Regions from separate parts of the Oleiphilus sp. HI0066 genome, predicted to be linked through region 3. Evidence: predicted binding sites of a transcription regulator. Region 3 holds the regulator's gene; each other region holds the start of a gene.
The links. Region 3 encodes sigma-54, which starts transcription at its own class of promoters, with help from an activator protein. Its sites were predicted from a motif close to TGGCACNNNNNTTGCTNT; they were not measured.
Positions count from the first base shown of each region.

Region 1: the regulator sigma-54 is predicted to act here: its motif matches at 2,867-2,884, upstream of glnA (glutamate--ammonia ligase).
Region 2: the regulator sigma-54 is predicted to act here: its motif matches at 5,822-5,839, upstream of flhA (flagellar biosynthesis protein FlhA).

Region 1 covers NZ_LWFH01001400.1:4,900-12,968, reverse strand. Annotated here, with positions in the region: gene dtd (D-aminoacyl-tRNA deacylase) at 262-699, opposite strand; gene typA (translational GTPase TypA) at 826-2,631, opposite strand; gene glnA (glutamate--ammonia ligase) at 3,126-4,532, shown strand; gene A3738_RS21100 (DUF4124 domain-containing protein) at 4,631-5,149, shown strand; gene glnL (nitrogen regulation protein NR(II)) at 5,356-6,429, shown strand; gene glnG (nitrogen regulation protein NR(I)) at 6,431-7,867, shown strand; gene A3738_RS21085 (hypothetical protein) at 7,875-8,069, opposite strand, start outside.
Region 2 covers NZ_LWFH01001089.1:7,736-15,804, forward strand. Annotated here, with positions in the region: gene cheY (chemotaxis response regulator CheY) at 1-323, opposite strand, end outside; gene A3738_RS13765 (RNA polymerase sigma factor FliA) at 457-1,176, opposite strand; gene A3738_RS13770 (MinD/ParA family protein) at 1,248-2,060, opposite strand; gene flhF (flagellar biosynthesis protein FlhF) at 2,181-3,524, opposite strand; gene flhA (flagellar biosynthesis protein FlhA) at 3,572-5,749, opposite strand; gene flhB (flagellar biosynthesis protein FlhB) at 5,877-7,013, opposite strand; gene fliR (flagellar biosynthetic protein FliR) at 7,014-7,802, opposite strand; gene fliQ (flagellar biosynthesis protein FliQ) at 7,805-8,069, opposite strand, start outside.
Region 3 covers NZ_LWFH01001211.1:17,460-25,528, reverse strand. Annotated here, with positions in the region: gene A3738_RS16705 (ABC transporter ATP-binding protein) at 1-599, opposite strand, end outside; gene A3738_RS16700 (calcium/sodium antiporter) at 772-1,740, shown strand; gene A3738_RS16695 (KpsF/GutQ family sugar-phosphate isomerase) at 1,737-2,699, shown strand; gene A3738_RS16690 (HAD family hydrolase) at 2,696-3,238, shown strand; gene lptC (LPS export ABC transporter periplasmic protein LptC) at 3,240-3,812, shown strand; gene lptA (lipopolysaccharide transport periplasmic protein LptA) at 3,796-4,380, shown strand; gene lptB (LPS export ABC transporter ATP-binding protein) at 4,361-5,086, shown strand; gene A3738_RS16670 (RNA polymerase factor sigma-54) at 5,271-6,773, shown strand; gene hpf (ribosome hibernation-promoting factor, HPF/YfiA family) at 6,850-7,152, shown strand; gene ptsN (PTS IIA-like nitrogen regulatory protein PtsN) at 7,176-7,640, shown strand; gene rapZ (RNase adapter RapZ) at 7,662-8,069, shown strand, end outside.

The sequences.
Region 1 (8,069 bases), on a different contig from region 3:
AAGAGTATCGCCGCTTACTAATGGCAAGTTACTCCATTTCCTAACGCTTAAGCATTTAGCTAGAACCGTGCCAGATTTCCAATGGCACCCACAAAAACCTACAAAATGTTCATTTTTATAGTCAAAACAGCGTGTTAGAGCAATAACTTAATGCATTCCCTTGTATTCTGTTTAGTACACTTTGTTACACTACGCAATTTTTTAGTGCAAAAATTCTTATTTTTGTCATATTTCAGGGAAAATAAGGCAATAAATGCAAGATTAGAGCTCTAACATAAAGGTCACAGGCCCGTCGTTTAAGAGGCTTACCTGCATATCTGCGCCGAATTGACCGGTCGCAATATTTTGGTGCGATTCGTACGCTTGTGCCACAAAGTGGTTATATATCAACTCACCATGCTCCGGCGGCGCCGCTGAAGAAAAGCTCGGCTTGGTTCCTTTTTTAGTATCAGCCACTAAGGTGAACTGTGACACAACCAACAAACCGCCATTTATATCAGCAAGACTTCTCCCCATTCTTCCGTTCTCATCATCAAAGATTCTATAAGCGAGAATTTTTTTGAGCATACGGTCTGAAACCAGCTGATCGTCATCTTTCTCAACGCCTAGCAGCAGAAGAATACCCTCATCAATAGCTCCGACAATTTGCCCATTCACTTCAACCGATGCATTTTTTACTCTTTGAATAAGTGCTTTCATCGCCTCACTTTCCAAAACCAATTAGAGGTCAGAGTAAAAGTACTCTGACTCCAGTATATGTTTACTTTCTCAAGATATAAAAAAAGCCGAAGACATGCTTCGGCTTTCTAAACTTTACTGAAAAACTTACTTCGCGCGCTTACGTTCGTTTTCAGTCAATAGCTTTTTACGCAAACGAATGCTTTCAGGCGTTACCTCAACTAGCTCATCATCTTCGATGAATTCAAGCGCTTGCTCTAGCGTGTGACGAATAGGTGGAACCAGCGTTAACGCTTCATCTGTGCCAGATGCACGTACGTTCGTTAGCTGCTTACCTTTTGTAGGGTTAACTGCCAAATCGTTAGAACGAGAGTGAATACCGATAATCTGGCCTTCATATACATCTACAGCGTGACCCAAGAATAAACGACCACGATCCTGAAGATTGAATAAAGAGTAAGACAAGGTCTTGCCTTTCACCATTGAAATCAATACACCATTTTGACGTGATACAACTTCACCAGCTTTAACTACATCATAACGATCAAATACAGATGTCATGATACCGCTACCTGATGTAAGCGTAAGGAACTGACCACGGAAACCAATCAAACCGCGCGACGGCACTGAGAACTCGAGTTTTACGCGACCTTTGCCGTCTGGCTCCATGTTAGTCAACTCAGCCTTACGCAAACCAAGCTCTTCCATGATCGAACCCTGATGCTGATCTTCAACATCAATTACTACGTTCTCGTAGGGCTCCATCATCACGCCATCGATTTCTTTCTCGATAACTTCTGGACGAGATACTGCTAGTTCAAAGCCTTCACGACGCATTGTTTCGATCAAAACTGAAAGGTGAAGCTCACCACGACCGCTCACAACAAACTTATCAGCTGTATCGCCCTGCTCAACACGCAATGCTACATTATGGATAAGCTCTTGATCTAAACGATCTTTGATATTTCGTGAAGTTACGAACTTGCCTTCGAGACCAGCAAACGGCGAATCGTTTACTTGGAAGGTCATGCTTACTGTTGGCTCATCAACACTTAGCGCCGGCAATGCTTCAACATTTGCTGGATCACATAAAGTATCTGAAATGCTTAATCCGTCGATACCATTAATACACACAATATCGCCCGCACTCGCCAAATCAGTATCCACACGATCAAGACCATGATAACCCTTCACGTTAAGAACCTTACCTTTACGCTCGTTGCCATCTGCTTGCTTAACAATAACTTGCTGATTAGGCGACAGCGTTCCGCGCGTGATGCGTCCAATACCAATAACACCTACATATGAATCATAATCCAATGCAGAGATTTGCATTTGGAAAGAACCCTCAGGGTCAACTTTTGGCGCTGGAACTTGATCAACGATCATTTGAAACAATGGCGTCATGTCTTCTGCCATTTCTTCCGGATCATCTCCCGCAATACCATTCAATGCAGACGCATAAATCACAGGGAAGTCTAACTGCTCATCGGTTGCACCGAGTCGATCAAACAAGTCGAACACCTGATCCATTACCCAATCAGGACGCGCACCCGGACGGTCAATCTTGTTGATAACAACAATCGGGTTCAAACCTTTCTCAAACGCCTTTGACGTTACAAAACGCGTCTGTGGCATCGGTCCGTCTACTGCATCAACAAGAAGTAGTACAGAATCAACCATAGAAAGAACACGCTCTACCTCACCACCGAAGTCGGCGTGCCCAGGAGTGTCCACAATATTAATACGGTAATCATTCCATGTAATTGCTGTGTTCTTAGCAAGAATGGTAATGCCACGCTCCTTCTCTTGATCGTTCGAGTCCATAATTCGCTCAGCACCTTCATCTTTACGATCTAAGGTACCGGACTGACCTAACAAGCCATCAACCAGGGTAGTCTTACCATGGTCAACGTGCGCGATAATGGCGATATTTCTAAGGTTCTCAATCACAACAGCAATTCCCAAAAATTTGAGGGTTAAAAAATCGGACGCGGAGTATACAGCAAGCAAATGAAGATGGACATCAAATGTACATTTATTTGCAATCCTACCCAAAACAACGAATGCACCAAATTGACCCTGCAAGAAGCCATGCGCACCATTAAGGCGCAATAAAAACCTTTGTAAAATTCCAAGAAATTCCTAATTCGTTGTTTATACTCAAAAAATAGAGCCTCTTAACTTTTGGCAAGATGCTTGCATATCTAGTGAACCAAAAGCGGGCACACCCCGTGAAACCCTATAAATAGGTTGCCTAGCGTGTTACGCTGCTGCCAATTTTATAGGCGCGAGTACGAAATAAGCCCCAAAGAACGCTTATTGCGTCAATAAAACAACAGTTTGCGACAACAAACATCTGCAAAGGTGATAACAATCGTCGCAGACCGAAATACAAGAACGACCTCTTTGGTGTTCGAAAACATCCGTTAAATGGAGTAAATATAATGTCAGAGAAAACTCTGGGCCTGATCCAAGAAAATGAAGTAACGTGGGTAGACCTTCGCTTCACAGACACACGTGGTAAAGAGCAGCACGTAAGCATCCCTTCATCTGAAGTTGACGAAGACTTCTTCGAAGAAGGCAAAATGTTTGACGGTTCATCTATCGCTGGCTGGAAAGGCATCAACGAATCAGACATGATCCTTATGCCTGACGACTCTACTTCAGTTCTTGATCCTTTCACTGAAGAAACCACTCTTATCTTGCGTTGTGACATCGTTGAGCCTGCAACTATGCAAGGCTACGAGCGTGACCCACGCTCTGTTGCTAAGCGCGCAGAAGAATACTTGAAGTCTACTGGCATCGCAGACAGCGCATTGTTTGGTCCAGAGCCAGAGTTCTTCGTATTTGACGATGTTAAGTGGAAAGCTGACATCAGCGGTGCGATGTACCAAATCAACTCTGAAGAAGCTGCATGGTCTAGCGACGCAAGCATCGAAGGCGGCAACACTGGTCACCGTCCTGGCGTTAAAGGCGGTTACTTCCCAGTACCACCAGTTGACTCTTTGCACGATCTTCGTGGCGCAATGTGTGCTGCAATGGAAGCAATGGGACTAGTGATCGAAGTACACCACCACGAAGTAGGTACTGCTGGTCAGTGTGAAATCGGCGTTGGTGCGAACACACTTGTAAACAAAGCCGACGAAGTTCAAATTCTTAAGTACTGTGTACACAACGTTGCACACGCTTACGGCAAGACTGCGACATTCATGCCTAAGCCTCTTGTAGGTGACAACGGTTCTGGTATGCACGTACACATGTCTCTAGCAAAAGATGGCAACAACATCTTCGCTGGTGACGGCTACGCAGGTCTTTCAGACGAGTGTTTGTACTACATCGGCGGTATCATCAAGCATGCTCGCGCGATCAACGCATTCACTAACGCTTCTACAAACTCTTATAAGCGTTTGGTTCCAGGTTTCGAAGCTCCAGTTATGCTTGCATACTCTGCACGTAACCGTTCAGCTTCTATCCGTATTCCATTCGTTAACTCGCCAAAAGCGCGTCGTATGGAAGCTCGTTTCCCTGACCCATCTGCAAACCCATACTTGGCGTTCTCTGCATTGATGATGGCTGGTCTTGACGGTATCCAGAACAAGATCCACCCTGGCGATCCAGCAGATAAAGACTTGTACGATCTTCCAGCTGAAGAAGCGGCTGAGATCCCAACTGTTGCTGAAACGTTTGACGTTGCACTTGACGCTCTTGAAGCTGATCACGAATTCCTTACAAAAGGCGGCGTGTTCACTGAAGATATGATTCAAGGCTACCTTGAACTTAAGCGTGAAGAAGTTGAGACATTGAACATGACAACTCACCCAGTTGAGTTCGACATGTACTACTCAGTTTAAGACTTTGTTTTAAAGAAAAGCCCAGCAAATGCTGGGCTTTTTTATATCTGAGGTTCATACTAGTAGCAGCCTAATACGCAACGGAGCTGCCCGAAGCCATGACAAAATCAATCATTTCTTCCCTCTTCCTTTTGGCTTTAACAATTGGCCTAAGTGGCGCTACCAAGGTCTACAAAACCATTAACCCTGATGGCAGCATCTCTTTCTCAGACGAACCAAGCGAACGCTCTGAAACAATAGAAGTGCAAGATGTCGCTACAGTACCCGCACTTAAACTACCTCCTAGCTCAACGAACACTCAACAAGCTGACACAACAACAAAAGAACTCTATCAATCCTTAAAGATACTAAGCCCTAGCAATGACAGTGCATTCCACAGCGGCTCTGGCACAGTAAACATTTCTTTTACCTCATTCCCAGAATTAAGACCGAGCCACATATATAAAATCTTCATCGATAACCAACTCGTAGGCGAACAACGCACCACATCGTTGATTGTTGATAACGTATTTCGCGGAACGCACCAACTTAGCGTTCAGATTAGCGATGCTAGCGGTAAAATCATCAAATCCTCCTCCATATCTTTCACAATGCACCGACCTTCAAAGCTAAACTAAACTCTTGATGCACCACCATGGTGCATGTAAAATCTTCATTGTGCTCTCCTCAAGTGCGAAGGATTGTTATCGAGCGATTAACAGAATAACAATCTTGGTAAATTCAATAACTTAGCTCTTATCAAAATGAATGCACCGCAAATGGTTTAATTATTGCTAGTTGTCTTAAACGGTGCGAAACCATCATATAAAGCCAGAAAAGACGAATGAAAAACCAAAACATTCAGCAATCAGTGATCCTAGACAACCTATCGACATCCGTTCTCGTTTTAGCGGAAGACTTGACGGTGCTTGATTACAACCCTGCTGCTGAAATGTTGACCCAAGTAAGCCAAAAACGCTTGGAAGCCGCGAAATTTCCTGAACTATTTAGTGACATTGAAAGTAATCTCATCGACGAGATGAAAGAGATCCTTAAAACGGGGCACTCTTACACTCAACGCGAATGTAAGATGACCTTATTAAATGGCGAACACATTCTCGTTGACTGCACTGTTTCTAGTCTGATCGCTAATAATGCGCCTTGTTTACTTGTTGAGATACAAGCAAAAGATCGATTACTTAGAATCAGCCGAGAAGAACAGCTACAAGAAAATCAAGAAACAGCGAAAATCCTCATTAGAGGCCTTGCACATGAAATCAAGAATCCTCTTGGAGGAATTCGTGGTGCGGCACAGCTCCTGTCATCGGAACTAAGCGATGAGCAAAGCGAGTATACGCAGGTAATCATAGAAGAAACGGATCGTTTACGTGATCTTGTGGACCGCATGTTAGGCACCCACAAAGCGCTCAATCTGAGCCCTCTTAACGTGCACGAAATCTTGGAGCGCGTATGTGCGCTCATTCGAGCCGAGTCAGGTAATGCAATTCGCATCGTCAAAGACTACGACCCAAGTATTCCTGAGATACAAGGAGATAAAAGCCAACTCATTCAAGGCTTCCTAAATATCGCAAAAAATGCGCTGCAAGCATTAGAGCCGCAAGCGCAATCTGGTGAAGACGCGAGTATCACTATTCGTACGCGTGCGCTAAGACAATTTACGATTGGTCAAACACGCCATCGAATCGTTGCTCGTATCGAGCTTATCGATAATGGTCCCGGCATTGATAAAAACTTCATTCAGAACATTTTCTACCCAATGATTAGCGGTCGCGCTGAAGGCACGGGCCTTGGACTGTCAATCACACAAAGTATTTTTACCAAACATAATGGTTTAGTAGAGTGCGAGAGCCAACCTGGCCGTACTGACTTTATCGTTTACCTTCCTTTGGAGATGTAACATGAGTTCCCAACCACTCGTATGGATAATTGACGACGATAGATCAATTCGATGGGTACTAGAAAAAGCCCTAGCAAAGGAAAACTACACTATTCGTTCATTCGAAAGCGCGGATGGCGTTCTGGATAGCTTAACGAGAGAAACGCCTGACGCCGTGATTAGCGATATCCGTATGCCGGGCATTGATGGCTTAGAGTTACTCACTGGCATCCATCAACATGATCCTGATATCCCTGTGATCATAATGACGGCTCATTCAGACCTAGACAGTGCCGTCACATCCTACCAAAAAGGTGCTTTTGACTACCTGCCAAAGCCCTTTGATCTCGAAGATGCCGTCGCACTTGCGAAGCGCGCAATTGCTCACTCGCAAGAGCTACGTGCAAAAAATGGCGACACACAAGTTAATAACATTGAAGAAAGCACTGTCATTATTGGTGAAGCACCAGCAATGCAGGAAGTTTTCCGTGCTATCGGCCGTCTTTCTCATTCAAATATTACGGTTCTCATTAACGGGGAATCGGGAACAGGTAAGGAGCTCGTCGCTAAAGCTTTGCACCAACATAGTCCTCGAGCGAAAGAGCCATTTATTGCACTTAATATGGCCGCTATACCGAAAGATTTGATTGAATCTGAACTATTCGGTCACGAAAAAGGCGCATTTACAGGAGCAGGCGGCCAGCGAACTGGACGGTTTGAACAAGCGAACGGCGGCACACTGTTCTTAGATGAAATTGGTGACATGCCTGCAGATACGCAAACACGGCTGTTACGCGTGCTTGCTGACGGCGAATTTTACCGCGTTGGTGGACACACACCGGTCAAAGTAGATGTCCGAATTATTGCTGCGACACACCAAAATCTAGAAGGCCTCGTATCAGATGGCTCGTTCAGAGAAGATTTATTTCATCGCTTGAATGTCATTCGTGTGCACTTACCTCGCTTAAGCGATCGTCGAGAAGACATACCGAAACTCACGCACTTTTTCTTAAAGCGTGCTGCAGACGAGCTCGCGGTAGAACCTAAAATACTAAGACCCGAAACCGAGGAATATCTGAGCGCAATGCCATGGCCAGGTAATGTTCGACAACTCGAAAACACCTGTCGCTGGCTTACGGTAATGGCGAGCGGTAGGGAGCTTCATGTATCAGACCTCCCTCCTGAGTTGCTTGAAAGCAAAGAGATTCAAGCAACTGGCGTCACGTGGCAAGAAGGGCTTCGTCAATGGGCTGACCAAGAACTTAAAAAAGGCAAAGACGCCATTCTTGATACAGCTGTTCCTGAGTTCGAGCGAATCATGATTGAGACGGCATTAAGCCACACGAGCGGTCGTCGTCGCGACGCATCGTTACTATTGGGCTGGGGCAGAAATACCTTAACAAGAAAAATCAAAGAATTAGGCATGGAGTCTTCTGAAGACGTTGTCGAAGAAGCCTAAATAGACCTTATTTCATTGCCTTTCGAACAATAGGGATGCCGTCGCGCGTTTTACATACCGCCACGGCAGACCTCATTTCAGATTCATTACACTCAACTCTTACCTGACAAGACAGTGCATCATGTTTTGCCAAGACATGAGAGCTATTTACATCACAAGCCCCCGAATCATCTGCTTCGACGAGTACGGAATCGGCATAAAA
Region 2 (8,069 bases), on a different contig from region 3:
TTAACCACATACCCATTTACACCTGCTTGTGCCGCTGCAACGATCTGATCTCGTTTTGCTTCAGCAGTAACCATCAACACAGGTAAAGACTTTAAGTCATCATCTGCACGAACGGTCTTAAGCAAGTCAATACCAGTCATTCCTGGCATGTTCCAATCCGTCACGAGGAAGTCATACTTACCGGTTTTCAGCATCGGCAATGCAGTATTGCCGTCATCAGCCTCATCGGTATTTGTGAACCCTAAATCGCGAAGTAGGTTTTTAATAATGCGCCTCATTGTCGAAAAATCATCAACAACAAGGATTTTCATATCTTTATTCAAGTCGACCTCCATTCCTGTCGAAACCTTTGATAGCGTTTCAAACCCTAATATGAAGTCTAGACAGAGAAATGAGTCTAGCCAGTTTTTTTTATTGGAAAATCAAGAACTTTGATTAGTTATGGATAGTCGTAAATTACGAATCAATCCACTCATACATTCTTGACTTTAAACGGATAGCTGCCTGTGAGTGAATTTGACTAACACGAGACTCACTCACATCAAGAATTAAGCCTATTTCTTTTAGATTCATCTCTTCTTCATAGTAAAGAGAAAGCACTAAATTTTCGCGTTCCGGCAAACGCTCTATCTCAGATGCCAGGGCTTTTTTAAACTGCTGCTCACTAAAGAAATCACTCGGTCGATCAGCAGTCGAGCCACTCTCGACTTCAAAGCCTTGGCCTTCAGAGTTTTCAGCCAGTTCCTCGAGTGAAAAAAGCTTACCGGCATTACTATCTTTCAGGCACGCAAAATATTCATCGAGAGACATTTCAAGCTCTGCGGCAATTTGCTCGTCACTCGCATCTTGCCCAGTTCTAGCCTCAATCGCTTTTACTGCTTCCGCGATGCGGCGCGCGTTGCGATGTACGGAACGAGGCACCCAATCGCCCTTACGGACTTCATCCATCATCGCGCCGCGAATTCGGATTCCGGCATAAGTCTCAAACGACGCACCACGATCACTTTCGTATTTTTGCGCAGCCTCTAGCAGGCCAATCATGCCGGCCTGAATCAAATCATCGACTTGAACACTTGATGGAAGGCGAGCCATTAGATGATGTGCAATACGCTTTACTAAGGGCGCATGCTTCACGATCAACTCATCTGCGTACTGTGTTTCTTTTTCGCTATACATCAACAAAACAGTATGGCCCTGCCGTAAAAGTACTGCATGGGGAATAAATCATTACGAGGCTACAGCCAATCCTAGGCTTGTACTAAGCGCTCAACAAAAAACTCCAAATGTCCTCTTGGAGTGCTTGGTAATGGCCACGAATCAGCCTTTTGAGCGAGCTGCTTGAATGCTATAGATGCTTTAGCGCGGGGGTAAGCTTCTAATACAGGGCGCTGACGCTGGACAGCTTTGCGTACGTTTTCATCGTAAGGAACAGAACCTACATATTGGAGTGCAACATCAAGAAAACGTTCCGTCACAGAGGTAAGCTTTGAAAAGAGATGGCGCCCCTCTTCTGGGCTGCGAACCATATTTGCAAGGACACGAAAACGGTACATGTCGTAGTCGCGATTAAGCAGCTTTATTAATGCATAGGCATCGGTAATAGACGTTGGCTCATCGGTCACAACCAGTAACACTTCTTGGGCTGCACGAACAAACGATACAACACCATCTGATATACCCGCTGCGGTATCCACAATCAGAACGTCAAGATCTTGTGATAATTCACTGAAGGCGTTGATTAAACCGGCGTGCTCTAGATGGTTAAGCGCAACCATCTTTTGCGTTCCGGATGCAGCCGGCACGATCTTTATTCCTTTGGGGCCTTCTACAAGAATATCGCGCAGACTTAAATCACCTGATATAACGTCTGAGATATTTCCCTTTGCGGTAATTCCCAAGAGCACGTCGATATTTGCCAAACCTAAATCCGCATCGAGCAATGTCACTCTGCGACCTAGATCCGCTAAGGCTAAAGAAAGGTTGATCGATACATTACTTTTACCGACCCCACCCTTACCGCCAGTGACCGCTATAACTTGAACAGGGCTAGAATTCGCCATGCTGATGAATATCCTTTTGTTTTACTTCTTCTTCGCTTCGAGACAAGACAAACCTTAAAAGCGACTACCAACAACCAAAATAGGTGATTGGTGAAATTTGTCTAGTTGACGCCAGTGATATTAAGCAAAATTGCTAACTGATTCGTCTACATGCTGCTGCGCATTCGCGTGGCTCGGAATTGTCACCCATCGCTCGGAACTATTCAATAATTCCTCCGCTTTATTGAGCAGACTTTGACGCTCCGCCAAATGAATATCTTCTGGCACTCTCTGGCCATCTGTTACATACGCGCAGGAAAGTTTACTCGCTATAAGGTAACTTAATGCTTCCCCAAAGCTTACAGCTTCGTCAAGTTTGGTAATAATTGTTCCCGCTAGCCCGACCATCTTGTAATGCTTATAGTTAGCCTTCATCACAGCATACTGACCCGTTGCCGGCATCACTAAGTAGTTTTGAATGCGATGCGCAGACATTTTCAATTCTTTAAGCTGCTCATTCCACGAACGATCAGACTGCATCAAACCAGCCGTATCCACCAATACAAGCTTGCGATCAGAGCACTTGTCTAGAATCGCATCTAAGCAATTATCCTCGTCAACAACATGCACTGGAACATTCAGAATTCTTCCAAACACTTTTAGCTGCTCGTGTGCGGCGATTCGGTAACGATCTGTTGTCACCAAAGCAATACCATCTGCCCCATGACGCATAACATAACGCGCAGCCAACTTACCAATCGTCATTGTTTTGCCACTTCCGGTCGGGCCAACAAGTGAAATCACGCCACCCATGTCGATGATTTCGCTATATTCTGTCTGAATCGCACCATGAATTTGTTTACGCACCTTTGCCCAAGCAGTATCAGAATCGCCTTCACTTGCAACGCTATCTAGCAATTGCTTTCGAATAGGCTGCTGAATCGCTAGACGCTCTAAGCGCTCATCTACGATCGATTGGCTTGGCGTCACAACAGCTTGAGGCATTGGTTCAATAGATTGTTGCGAAGTCGACTGTTTCGCCTGAGCAGAAATCATTTCGCGTAGTTCACGAAGCTCTTCCTGCATCACGTAAATCGCATCATCTTGCTTGCTCGAACGCTCATCATGATTGACTGCAGGAGTCGCCTGAATCTTATTCGTTTGACCAAACTGCTCTGTTTTAATGACGTTCTGTTCTTGCTTCACGCTCTCGATGCGGCGACGACTTCTATCCATTTCCGCCTGCAATTCGAGACTGCGCTCAGCGCGTTGTTTTGCGAGCTCGGACGCGCTCACTTTAGTTTCATTATTAGATACCTGAGCAACACCCTGCTCTGGCTGATCTTCATATTCGGCAGTTGCCAATATCTCGACACCACCATTTGTTTTTGAGTTTGAAAGAATCACCGCATCAGGGCCTAAATCTTCGCGTATCTGACGCAAAGCATCTTGCATTGAATGGGAGAAATAACGCTTAACTTTCATAACTCTTCACCTAAAGGCTTTTTTGACGACAACTTCCTGTAGTCAAATTATTGACCGACCGTCGACACTATATTTATTTGCTTGTTATCCGGAATCTCTTGATATGAGAGCACCCGAATACCGTCATTTACAAAGCGTGAGAACTTAGCCATCGCTGGGCGGACTGGCGCGGAAACTAACAGTATTACGGGGTTTCCAAGCATTTCTTGTCGCTGCGTTACATCTGCTAGTGAACGCTGCAAGTTCTCCACAATACCGGGCTCCAAGACCATTCCGAGATCATCGGCACCGCCGGTTTTCTGTGCTTGCTGTACAGACTTAAGCAATAGCTGTTCCAATTCAGGCTCGAGTGTAATAACAGGAATTTCCGCCTCACCTTCAATCAGGGTTTGTACGATCATCCGCTTCAAACCTTGCCGACAAGCTTCGGTCAACACTTCTGGCTCTGCGCCTTTAGGTGCGCGACTAATCAAAGCCTCAGCAATAGAACGCATGTCTTTGATTGGCACATCTTCTTGCAATAGATTCTGAAGTACTTTTAATAGAAAGGAGACACTTAAAGTGGTTGGCACTAATTCTTCAGCAAGTTTTGGCGCCTGCTTCGTCAACTGATCAATCCATTGCTGAACCTCTTCGTGACCCAATAGCTCATAAGCATGTTTTTGAAGAAGTTGGTTAAGATGCGTTGCGACAACAGTGCTTGCGTCCACAACGGTATAACCCAAGGCTTGAGCTTGATCTTTGTTCTCTGGATCGATCCAAACGGCTTCCATGCCAAAAGCAGGATCGACACCCGCAATTCCATCAATACTACCAAATACTTGCCCAGGATTAATCGCCAGCTCTCGATCGGGATGAATCTCTGCTTCGGCCAAGGTCACCCCCATCAAGGTGAGACGATAGACATTAGGCATGAGGTCAAGATTGTCGCGGATGTGCACTGATGGCATCAAGAATCCAAGCTCCTGTGAGAGCTTCTTGCGCACACCTTTTATACGACCCAAGAGCTGACCGCCCTGACCTTTATCAACCAAGGGTATTAATCGATAACCTACCTCTAGACCAATAATATCTACGGTCATCACATCATCCCAACCCAACTCTTTCTGGGACGATTCTTGTTGACCTTCTTGCCCCGCTGGAAGCTCTAGAGTTGAAGAGTCAGGTTGCACCTGCGCACTACCAACATTGGCTTGCGAGCCACGTTGAGGGACCGGCCCATCATAAGGTTCTACCTGCGGCTTTTTATTCTGGCGATCACGATACCAAGCCCCCGCGCCGACAAGAATACCAAGCGACAAAAACGCAAAATGCGGCATGCCAGGTACGATGCCCATCACGATTAGAATACCAGAGGCGATATACAAAGCCTTAGGCGACAAAAACATTTGATCAAGCACTTGTGATGACATGTCTTGTGTCGTACTAACACGCGTCACCATAATTGCCGCAGCGGTAGAAAGAAGTAACGATGGAATCTGTGCGACCAAGCCATCACCAATCGTAAGAAGCGAGTACTTTTGCATCGCATCATTGAACTCTAGTTGGTGCTGCAAAATGCCGATACTCAAACCGCCAATAATATTAATGGCTAAGATCAACAAACCCGCAATGGCATCACCACGTACGAACTTTGATGCACCATCCATCGCCCCATAAAAATCTGCTTCCGTGGCAACTTCTTCCCGACGCGACTTCGCCTCTTCTTGATTGATAATTCCTGCGTTAAGGTCTGCATCAATTGCCATTTGTTTGCCTGGCATCGCATCGAGTGTAAATCGAGCACTTACTTCAGATACACGCCCAGCACCCTTGGTCACGACCACAAAGTTGATGATCATTAAGATTGCGAATACAACTAGACCAACGGCGTAGTTGCCGCCAATAACCACTTCACCAAAGGCTTGAATTACTTTACCGGCTGCGTCCCCGCCCTCATGGCCTTCTAGGAGAACAACACGCGTTGACGCAACGTTTAATGCCAAACGTAGTAAGGTCGCAACCAACAAAACCGTAGGAAATATCGCAAACTCCATGGGGCGGAGCGCATAAACACAGACAAGAAGAACAACCAACGACAAGGCAATATTGAAGGTGAATAACAAGTCCAACAGGAAAGGAGGTACAGGCAAGGTCATCATGCCAAGCACCGCTATCAGCAATAGCGGAATGGCCATGTGGCTTTGAATAAATTTAAGCTGATTTAAGCCAAGACTTGTTTGCATAACACCTAATCAATCTTGTGATGATAACTACGAATGACGATTTTTCGTCACAACTATCGCTAGCTACAGTGTTTTGCAAAAATCGACCCAAGTTTTAACCCCGATCGATATTTTTTATAACATGCTGCTAATCGTGCTGTAGATCATCCGGAATTGGGATGTCAGGCATACTTGGGCGAGGTCTTGCACGTCTTCGGAATTGTTGTAACTGGAAGACATACGCAAGCACCTGAGCAACGGCCACATATAGACCCGAAGGCACCTCTTCCCCAACTTTTGAATTGTAATAAATCGAACGAGCAAGAGGCGGCGCAGCCACTAACTCAATATTATGCTCTCTACCGATTTCTCGGATTTTCATAGCAACCTCATCCACCCCCATCGCAAGCACGATTGGGGCATCGTCTTGATCAGGCTTGTAACGCAGGGCGACTGAGTAATGTTCGGGGTTGGTAATAATGACGTCGGCTTGAGGAACGTCTTGCATCATGCGCCGCTGAGAAATTTCACGCTGGAGCTGACGAACACGGCCCTTAACTTCAGGTTTACCCTCAGTGTCTTTGAATTCGTCTTTGACTTCTTGTTTGGTCATTTTCAGATTCTTATTGTGATCGTACATCTGAAAAGGAACATCAACAGCTGCAATAATAATCATCGTGCAAGACAGAAAAAAGAAACTCCAACCCAAAATATCGGCAGCATGAGCCATGGCCGTGACGGTCGCCTGATTGGCAATACCTAACAACTCTTCGGTATGAATTTGAAGTAAAACAACCGCGAAAAATAAGACAATCCCGACCTTGGCAATCGCCTTGGCAAGCTCTACGAGAGATTTGAGCGAAAACATCCTCTTCAAACCTTTCAAGGGATTCATACGGCTAAATTTAGGCGCGACAGCTTTGGGCGCTATCAGCCAACCACCAAGCACAATAGAGCCGGCAATTGCTGCAATAAAGAGCATTACCATTAAAGGCATCGTGACGAGCATGGCTTCGCCCGCAGCGTCCAGCAAATAAAGGCCCATTTGGTGAGAATCAAAAACAACTTCGCGTGGCAACACAAAGCTATGCTTCATGATCTCAACCATCGTTTCGCCAATTTGCGCGCCAAAGATCAGAAGCCCGCCCGTACCTACAATCAAAAGCAAGGCCGTGTTCAGTTCTTTTGAGCGCGCAACCTGCCCCTCCTCCTTGGCTTTTTCTATTCGCCTGGGGGTGGGTTCTTCGGTTTTTTCCTGACTGCTATCGTTACCTTCTTCTGCCATCTAAAAGCCCTGCATATCACGCAAAAATAAGAAGGTGTCGGTACTGAAATTATCAAACTGGGGCAATAAGCCTGAAATGCTCACCCAGACAATAAATAAACCGAACAACATACCGATTGGAAAACCCAAAGAAAAAACGTTCATCTGCGGCGCGGCACGCGTCATGATGCCGAACGACAAATTTATGATCAGCACCGCCGTAATGGCAGGCAACGCAATCACTAGCGCAGATGCAAACAACCAATTTATGCGCATCAGGAATCCCCAGAGATCCTCTCGCGACACGCTATTTGGGCCGATAATTTGGTCTGAAATAGGCCACGCCTGAAAACTTTGAACTGCCACTTCGATCATAACGAGGTGGCCATTCATCGAAAGAAAGATAAGCGTCACGCAAACTAAAAATATCTGAGATAGGATTGGGACATTTACCCCATTACTCGGATCGATCATCGACGCAAAACCTAGGCCCATCTGCATGGCGATCATCTGACCTGCAGCAACAAACAGCTGCATCAAAAACACAAACATTAAGCCCATTAAGGTACCGATAAAAATTTGCTGCAAGGTCACATACATCGCAGTAAAAGATAAGGGCTCAATTTCAGGAACAGGTGGAAGCAAAGGAGCAACAAGCAACGTTACGACGAATGCTAAACCAACACGAACGCGCATCGGAACTAACTGCGTGCCGATGACCGGAATCACCATAAAGAAACTCGCAATTCTGAACAGCGGCCATAACCATGCAGCCACCCAAGCCCCTATTTGCGCATCTGTAAAAACCATTGCTAGCCTATCAGCACTGGAATGTTGTGAATGAGACGCTCTGAGAAATCGATGATCTTTTGCATCATGAATGGACCTGCGGCAATGAGTACCACCAGCGTGACCAATAAACGAGGCAAAAAGCTAAGTGTTTGTTCGTTAATTTGCGTAGCAGCCTGAAATACACTCACCATTAAACCGACAAGCAAACCTGGCGTTAGAATAAGAGCGACAAGCAATACGATCAGATAAATCGCGTCACTCACTAAATCGATAGCAACATCAGGT
Region 3 (8,069 bases):
TCATGAGAAACAAGAACGCTCGTTAGGCCTAGGGTGTCGTTTAATAAACGAATTAGCTGCACAAGAACTCCCATTGCGATCGGGTCCTGCCCCGCAAAAGGCTCGTCATACATAATTAAGGCAGGATCAAGAACGATTGAACGCGCGAGAGCAACACGACGAGTCATACCTCCAGAAAGCTCTGAAGGCTTCATATCACGCGCACCACGCAAACCCACAGCATTGAGCTTCATGATCACGATGTCACGAATCATATCCTCAGGAAGTTTAGTGTGGGCACGCAAAGGAAACGCGACGTTTTCATAGACGGTCAGATCAGAAAAAAGCGCCCCACTCTGAAAAAGCATGCCCATTTTGGCGCGCGCTTTAAATAACTCGTCGCGACCTAAGGTTTGGAAGTCTTGGCCATCTACCAATACTCGACCACCCTCTGGTCGCAGCTGACCACCAATGAGCTTGAGGAGTGTTGTTTTACCAATACCACTAGGCCCCATAATCGCCGTCACTTTTCCTCTCGGAATGCTCAGACTGAGGCCATTGAAGATTTTTCTATACCCGCGGGAGAAGCTAAGATTTTCGACTTCTATATAGGAGGACAAGCGATTTCCTAATTTATTCTAGTGTTCCTTTGAGGCGTCTGATTGTAGCGACCTCAAGAAAGCATTTACAAGTAAAAACTAAACAAAGCAATTACAGGTCTTATTACTTGCACTGTACCGGTAAGTCTCGCAAAATGCGCGCTTTAACAAAACCTTATAAGAGCAATACCCATTGTTAGTATTCAGTTTAGCCGTAATTATCGGTTTGATAATTTTAATTTGGAGTGCGGACAAATTTGTTGAAGGTGCGGTAGCCACGGCACTCAACCTTGGCATGACACCGATGCTTGTTGGTCTAACCATCGTCGCATTTGGCACATCCGCTCCCGAGCTTATCGTATCAGGCATGGCAGCCCTCGAAGGAGCCAGCACACTCGCCGTTGGAAACGCTTTCGGCTCCAACATTGCGAACATAGCACTAGTGCTCGGTGTAACTACGCTCATTTCTGCTATTCCGATTAAGCTCGGAATACTAAAAATTGAACTACCTATACTTTTGATCGCAACAGCGCTCGCAACGATTGTTATCATTGACGGCCTGCTCGATTTCAACGATGGCTTGATCCTTATTGGCATACTCCTCATCTCGCTCATCGCACTCGCTAAACTCTCTTCCTCTTCTTCAGAATTACCTGAGGAAGTACAAGACAATGAACCCATGGCTCAAACCAAAGCGATCACGATTTTGGTCGGAAGCATTGCAGCCCTTATCTTAAGTTCAAGAATGCTCGTTTGGGGGGCAAGTGGCATAGCAAGTTCGCTTGGAATTAGCGATTTGATCATCGGTTTAACCATTGTCGCGATAGGTACAAGCTTGCCCGAATTAGCGGCATCGATTGCTAGCGCATTGAAGGGTCACCATGACCTTGCTCTTGGCAATATCATCGGCTCTAACTTATTTAACCTACTCGCAGTGCTAGCCATCCCAGCACTGATTGCACCGCCATTTATCGAGCAAGCAAACTTGATTCGCGACTATGGATTCATGTTCACGCTCACTTTCGGCCTTGCTCTTGTATGTTTTATCAACCACCTCTTTAAACGAGAGAAAATTGGAAAACTTGCCGGCACAGTGATGCTAAGCAGCTATATTATCTACCTATTCGTTCTTTATCAGGATTCAGCCAGCACAATTGCATGAATTATATAGACTCTGGAAAACGTACAATTGAAATCGAGCGCGATGCAGTAAACGCTTTGCTCGAACGAATCGATAGCTCATTCGAAAAAGCTTGTGAGTTAATGCTTCAGTGCTCTGGCCGAATTGTTGTGACAGGCATGGGCAAATCAGGTCATATCGCCAACAAAATTGCAGCCACTTTAGCAAGCACAGGCACACCTGCATTTTTCGTTCACCCCGGTGAAGCAAGCCATGGCGATCTAGGCATGATCACCAAACAAGATGTTGTGCTTGCCATTTCTAACTCGGGCCAGACGGAAGAAGTGGTAACTATTCTTCCTCTAATCAAACGCATGGGCGCGCCACTCATCAGCATGACAGGCAAGCAAAGCTCCGCACTCGCGACAGCTAGTGATGTTTCATTAGATATAAGCATCAGCAAAGAAGCTTGCCCCCTGGGACTTGCCCCAACATCAAGTACAACCGTGACGCTAGCCCTTGGTGACGCGCTTGCTGTTGCACTTCTTGAAGCTAGAGGCTTTTCAGAAGAAGACTTTGCCTTCTCTCATCCAGGCGGAAGCCTTGGGCGTAAGTTGCTATTGACTGTGGAGCAACTGATGCACACAGGTGACAGAATTCCAGAAGTCAGCCCTGCTACACCCCTGACCGAAGGGCTATTTGAAATATCGGATAAAGGCTTTGGCCTCACAGCGATTGTGAATGATGCTAACGAGATTCAAGGCCTCTTCACAGACGGCGACCTTCGACGCGCCTTTGATGACAAGCTAGATCTTCACAACACAGAGATCTCAAAAGTAATGACCAAGAACTGCAAAACGATTCAGTCTAAGGCGCTCGCCGCCGAAGCATTGCAAGTCATGGAAGAATACAAGATCACAGGGCTTTTGGTATCTGATGAAGAGAACAAACTAGTTGGCGTGATCCATATGCACGACCTTTTGAAAGCGGGTGTCGTATGAACCATTCAATAAACGAAGCAGCGAAAAATGCTGCAAACAAGATCAAACTTTTAGGTCTCGACGTTGATGGCGTATTAAGCGACGGAAAAATTGTTTTTTCTGCTCAAGGCGACGAGCTAAAAGCGTTTTGCACACTCGACGGCCACGGCATTAAGCTCCTCCAACAAAACGGTATTGAAGTTGCCATTATTACGGGCAGGAACTCGCCTCTTGTCGCCCGCAGAGCAAGAGACTTAGGTATCAAGCATTTAGTTCAAGGACGCGAAGACAAAAAGATTGCACTTGATGATATTCGCCAAGAATTGGGACTCGACTGGGAGCAATGCGCCTATATGGGAGATGATTTGCCTGACCTATCTGCCATCAAGCACTGCGGCCTTGGCATCACCGTCCCGAACGCGCATAGCTTTGTGAAAGAACATGCAGACATGTGCACACAAACAAGCGGAGGCCATGGCGCCGTAAGAGAGGCATGCGACTTCATACTATCAGCGCAAGGTTTACTCGACGACATTCATCAATCATTTTTAAAAAAGTGATATGAGCAAAACCTTTAAACGATCAAAATTCTCATTATTGGCGGTCATCTTACTGGTCGGGGTAAGCCTGTTCTACACCAGCGACATTACACAAACTGAGACGCCAGAACTATTCAGCAATGAAAAGAAACCTTTTGCTTTCGCTAACAATACCTACCTACGGGAATTCGGAGAATCAGGCGAACTAGAACTAGAAGTCAAAGCAGATAAGTCTCTCTACTTTAAAGATGATGCCCTGATTACGACAGAATCTCCAACCATTTGGTATACCAATGAGCAAGGCGACAAATTAAGACTTAACGCAGAATCAGGGCAATTTAACGCCGATACTGGAAACCTATATCTAGAGGATCGGGTCAAGCTTTCTCGTACTAGCTCAGAAGGACAAATCACAACAATCCTTACCCAAGACCTGAATATCGATACACGCAATGACTTTATATCTACTGATCGCGAAGTTAGTATTACTCAGGATAAAAGCACGCTTAAATCTATCGGATTAGAAGCATCGCTCAACGATCGAAAAATCGAACTCTCTCAACGCGTTAGAGGTATTTATGACTTGGCGAATTAATAGCCTAGCTCTAGTCACTTTATTTTTACTCACTGCCACGCACAATGCTCACAGCATTGACGTAGATCGAACCCAACCTATTGAAATTGAATCCGACAGTGCCGTGATCGATGATTCACAGGGTTTTTCGACCTATCGCGGCAACGTTATCATTCGCCAGGGTTCGACAACACTCACCGCAGATAACATCAGTGTTTTTGCTCGTGAACGCGCCGTAACACAAATCATTGCGAATGGTACACCCGCGACATTCAAGCAAACAGACGCCAGTAGCAATATTCAAAACACCAGCGGCCAAGCTGAACAAATCACGTATAAAGCAAAAGATGCTGTTTTGATTTTTAACGGCAACGCCACACTCGCCCAGGACACCAATTCGTTTTCCGGAAATCGCATTGAATACGACATCATGGACAAAGCAATTCGCGCCAAAGGGGATCAAGATAGTGGCAAACGAGTGAAGATTCAGTACTTCCCTCAAGCATCTGAGCCTTCAAGTGAAAACTCCGATTCACAAACCAACGACAATCTAGACCAAGCGAATCCTAATGAAGACACTTCAAGCTAAGCATCTTGCTAAAGCCTACAAAAAACGACAAGTTGTTATCGACGTATCGCTTGAAATCAAAACAGGACAAATTGTTGGCTTGCTTGGTCCGAACGGCGCGGGTAAGACTACCTGCTTTTACATGATCGTTGGCCTAGTATCCAAGGATAAGGGCCAAATCCTCATTGATGACAGAGACATTAGCAACATGCCAATGCATGGGCGCGCAAAAGCCGGTATTGGTTACTTACCACAAGAAGCATCAATATTTCGAAAACTTACTGTATATGAAAATATTCTGAGCGTTCTGCAAACGAGAAAAGAATTAAGCAAGGCCGAACAACGCGAAAAAGCCGATCAATTACTAAAAGAATTTCATATAGAACATATTCGCGACAGCCAAGGTATGGCTTTATCCGGGGGCGAGCGCCGTCGCGTCGAGATTGCGAGAGCTCTCGCAATGGAGCCAGATTTCATTCTACTAGATGAACCTTTTGCAGGGGTTGATCCAATTTCAGTAAGCGACATCAAGCAAATAGTGCGACAAGTTCGCGACCGAGATATTGGCGTACTTATCACCGACCACAACGTGAGAGAGACCTTAGACATTTGCGAACAAGCCTATATTGTTGGCAATGGACACATCATTGCATCAGGCTCGTCTGAGCAAGTATTAGAGAACAAAAAGGTGCGCGAGGTTTACCTTGGCGATGAATTTACAATTTAAAACCAAATTCCCTGTGCAATTACCAGTGAAAAAAGGTTTAACTAAGTTCATCAAAAACTCGTTCAAATTCTTCTCGGAAGTTCTTAAAATAGAAGATATGACATTACGTGCTGGACAAGCACATAGAGAATTCGTTCGACAATGACAAAAACACTGAAAAAGTTAGGATGACCGACTGATGGTAATGAAGGCATCCCTACAACTCAAAATGGGGCAAAGTCTTACAATGACGCCCCAGCTGCAGCAGGCTATTAAACTGCTTCAGCTATCGACTCTAGATCTTCAGGCGGAAATCCAAGAAGCATTGGAATCAAACCCAATGCTAGAAATGATTGAAGACAGTCCTGAGACGCCAAATAGCGAGTCAGAGCAAAATTCAAAAAATGAACAATCTAGCGAAGTATCAAATTCAGAAGTCGAGCCATCACGAGATCTTCACGAAAGCGAACGCGATGAATTTAGCGATTCGATACCAACCGATTTACCTGTCGATACTGCATGGGAAGACATCTACCAAACAAGTGGCCCAGCAAGCTCTGGCACAATGCCAGATGAGAACGACAGCGATTTCGAAAGCAGAAATTCAATTAGCGAGTCTCTGAATGATCACCTGCTATGGCAACTTAATCTAACACCATTTTCTGACCGCGATCGTTTAATTGCAGAAACAATTATTGATGCGATTGACATGGAAGGCTATCTACAAAATACCATTGAAGATATTCATCAAGGTCTATTTAACGAAGAAGATGAAGATCCAGTCGAACTAGAAGAAGTTCACGCAGTTCTGAAGCGTGTTCAACATTTTGACCCAGCAGGCGTGGGCGCAAAAGACCTTCAAGAATGTCTAATGCTTCAGTTACGTCAACTAGATCCCGACACTGAGTGGCTACCGCAAGCCAAGCTTGTCGTCAGCCACTATATCAATCTGCTGGGTAGTCGCGATTACGCACAGCTCATCAGAAGAAGTCGTCTTAAAGAAGACGATTTGAAAGAAGTTCTTCGCTTGATCCAATCGCTAAACCCTCGCCCAGGCGAGTCAGTGATTCAAGCGGAACCAGAATACGTTGTTCCCGACGTCGTGGTGAAAAAGGTAAATGGGCGCTGGAAAGTAGAGCTCAATCCAGAAATCGCACCTAAGATTCGCGTAAACAACAGCTACGCTGGCTTTATAAAACGTGCAGATAATAGCAACGACAACAACTTCATGAAGGACCAACTTCAAGAAGCTAAGTGGTTTATAAAAAGCCTCCAAAGCAGAAACGAGACTTTGCTCAAAGTTGCAAGCAAAATTGTTGCACATCAACAAGGCTTTTTAGACTATGGTGAAGAAGCAATGAAACCGCTTATTCTCCATGATATAGCCCAAGCAGTTGATATGCATGAATCCACAATTTCTCGCGTAACAACGCAAAAGTATATGCACACACCGCGTGGCATCTTTGAGCTGAAGTACTTCTTCTCAAGCCATGTTGGGACGACTTCTGGCGGCGAATGCTCATCGACGGCAATACGCGCTATCATTAAAAAATTAATTGCTGCTGAAAATCCTAAGAAACCTCTTAGCGACAGCAAAATTGCAGACCTACTCAAAGATCAAGGCATTAACGTTGCTCGCCGTACTATTGCAAAGTACCGCGAAGCGATGTCAATCCCGCCTTCTAACGAAAGGAAGCGTTTAATGTAAGAAGCTGTATATTCGCAAGACTTGTTAGAAGCATCCGCGGAAATTTCTTCCGCAAAAAACCAACAAGGAGACATTTATGCAAGTAAACATCACCGGTCACCACGTTGAACTAACAGATTCAATGAAAAACTACGTTACTGACAAGCTAGAGAAGCTTGAGCGTCACGTGGACGGTATAACAAATGTGCAGGTCACCCTTTCAGTGGAAAAGCTAAGACAAATTGCGGAAGCCACACTTCACATTAGCGGCGCAGACATTCACGGTACTGCAGAAGACGAAGATATGTATACATCTATCGATAAGCTTATAGACAAGCTTGATCGACAGATACTGAAACACAAAGAAAAACAAGTTGCGCGCTCGCATGGGGCCGTGTAGCTACTCGTAGTATTGGAAGAAAAATGAACGAAGGTTCAATTACTATTAGCTCTATTCTTGTTCCGGGACTGACTCGCGTCAGTTTCCCGGGCACTAGCAAGAAAAAAACACTAGAGCATATCGCAGCTGCAATTTCACAAGAAATCCCCGAGCTGTCTGAAGAAGATTTATTCGAAAATCTAATTGCCCGTGAGAAATTAGGTAGCACTGGAATCGGACAAGGAATTGCCATCCCTCACAGCAGAATGTTGAGATGCTCAAAAGTCATAGGCGCATTATTTACACTTGAACAAGATATCGCGTTTGACGCAATCGACAACCAACCAGTTAATCTACTGTTTGTTCTGATCGTTCCTAAAGAAGCAAGCAGCGAACATTTAGAGTTACTTAGCCAAATAGCGGAAAGATTTAATGACTCTTCTTTTTGCAATAAACTACGTGCTGCATCATCTGATTCTGAGCTTTATACGTTAATGACTGAAAGCTAACTGCCTTACTGTGGAGGCACCATGAAACTCGTAATTATTAGTGGCCGATCGGGCTCAGGTAAGAGTACTGCCCTCCATGTTTTAGAAGACTTAGGCTATTACTGCATCGACAACCTACCTGTCGGTTTGCTCTTAGAGCTTGGCTCACAATCAGCAAGACAAACAGATGAGCGCTTGGCAAAAGTTGCCGTGAGCATTGATGCCCGCAACCTACAAAGCGGCATAGAAAACTTCCCTGCTTTTTATCAAGCCTTTCAAAATCAGAATATCGAAACAGACATTATCTTTCTTGACGCGGATAGCGAAACACTCATAAAGCGCTTTCATGCGACACGAAGAAAACACCCTTTAAGCTCTCCCGACATTTCCTTAAGCGAAGCCATCAACAAAGAGAGCGTTTTATTAGAACCCATTTCCAGGCAGGCTGAC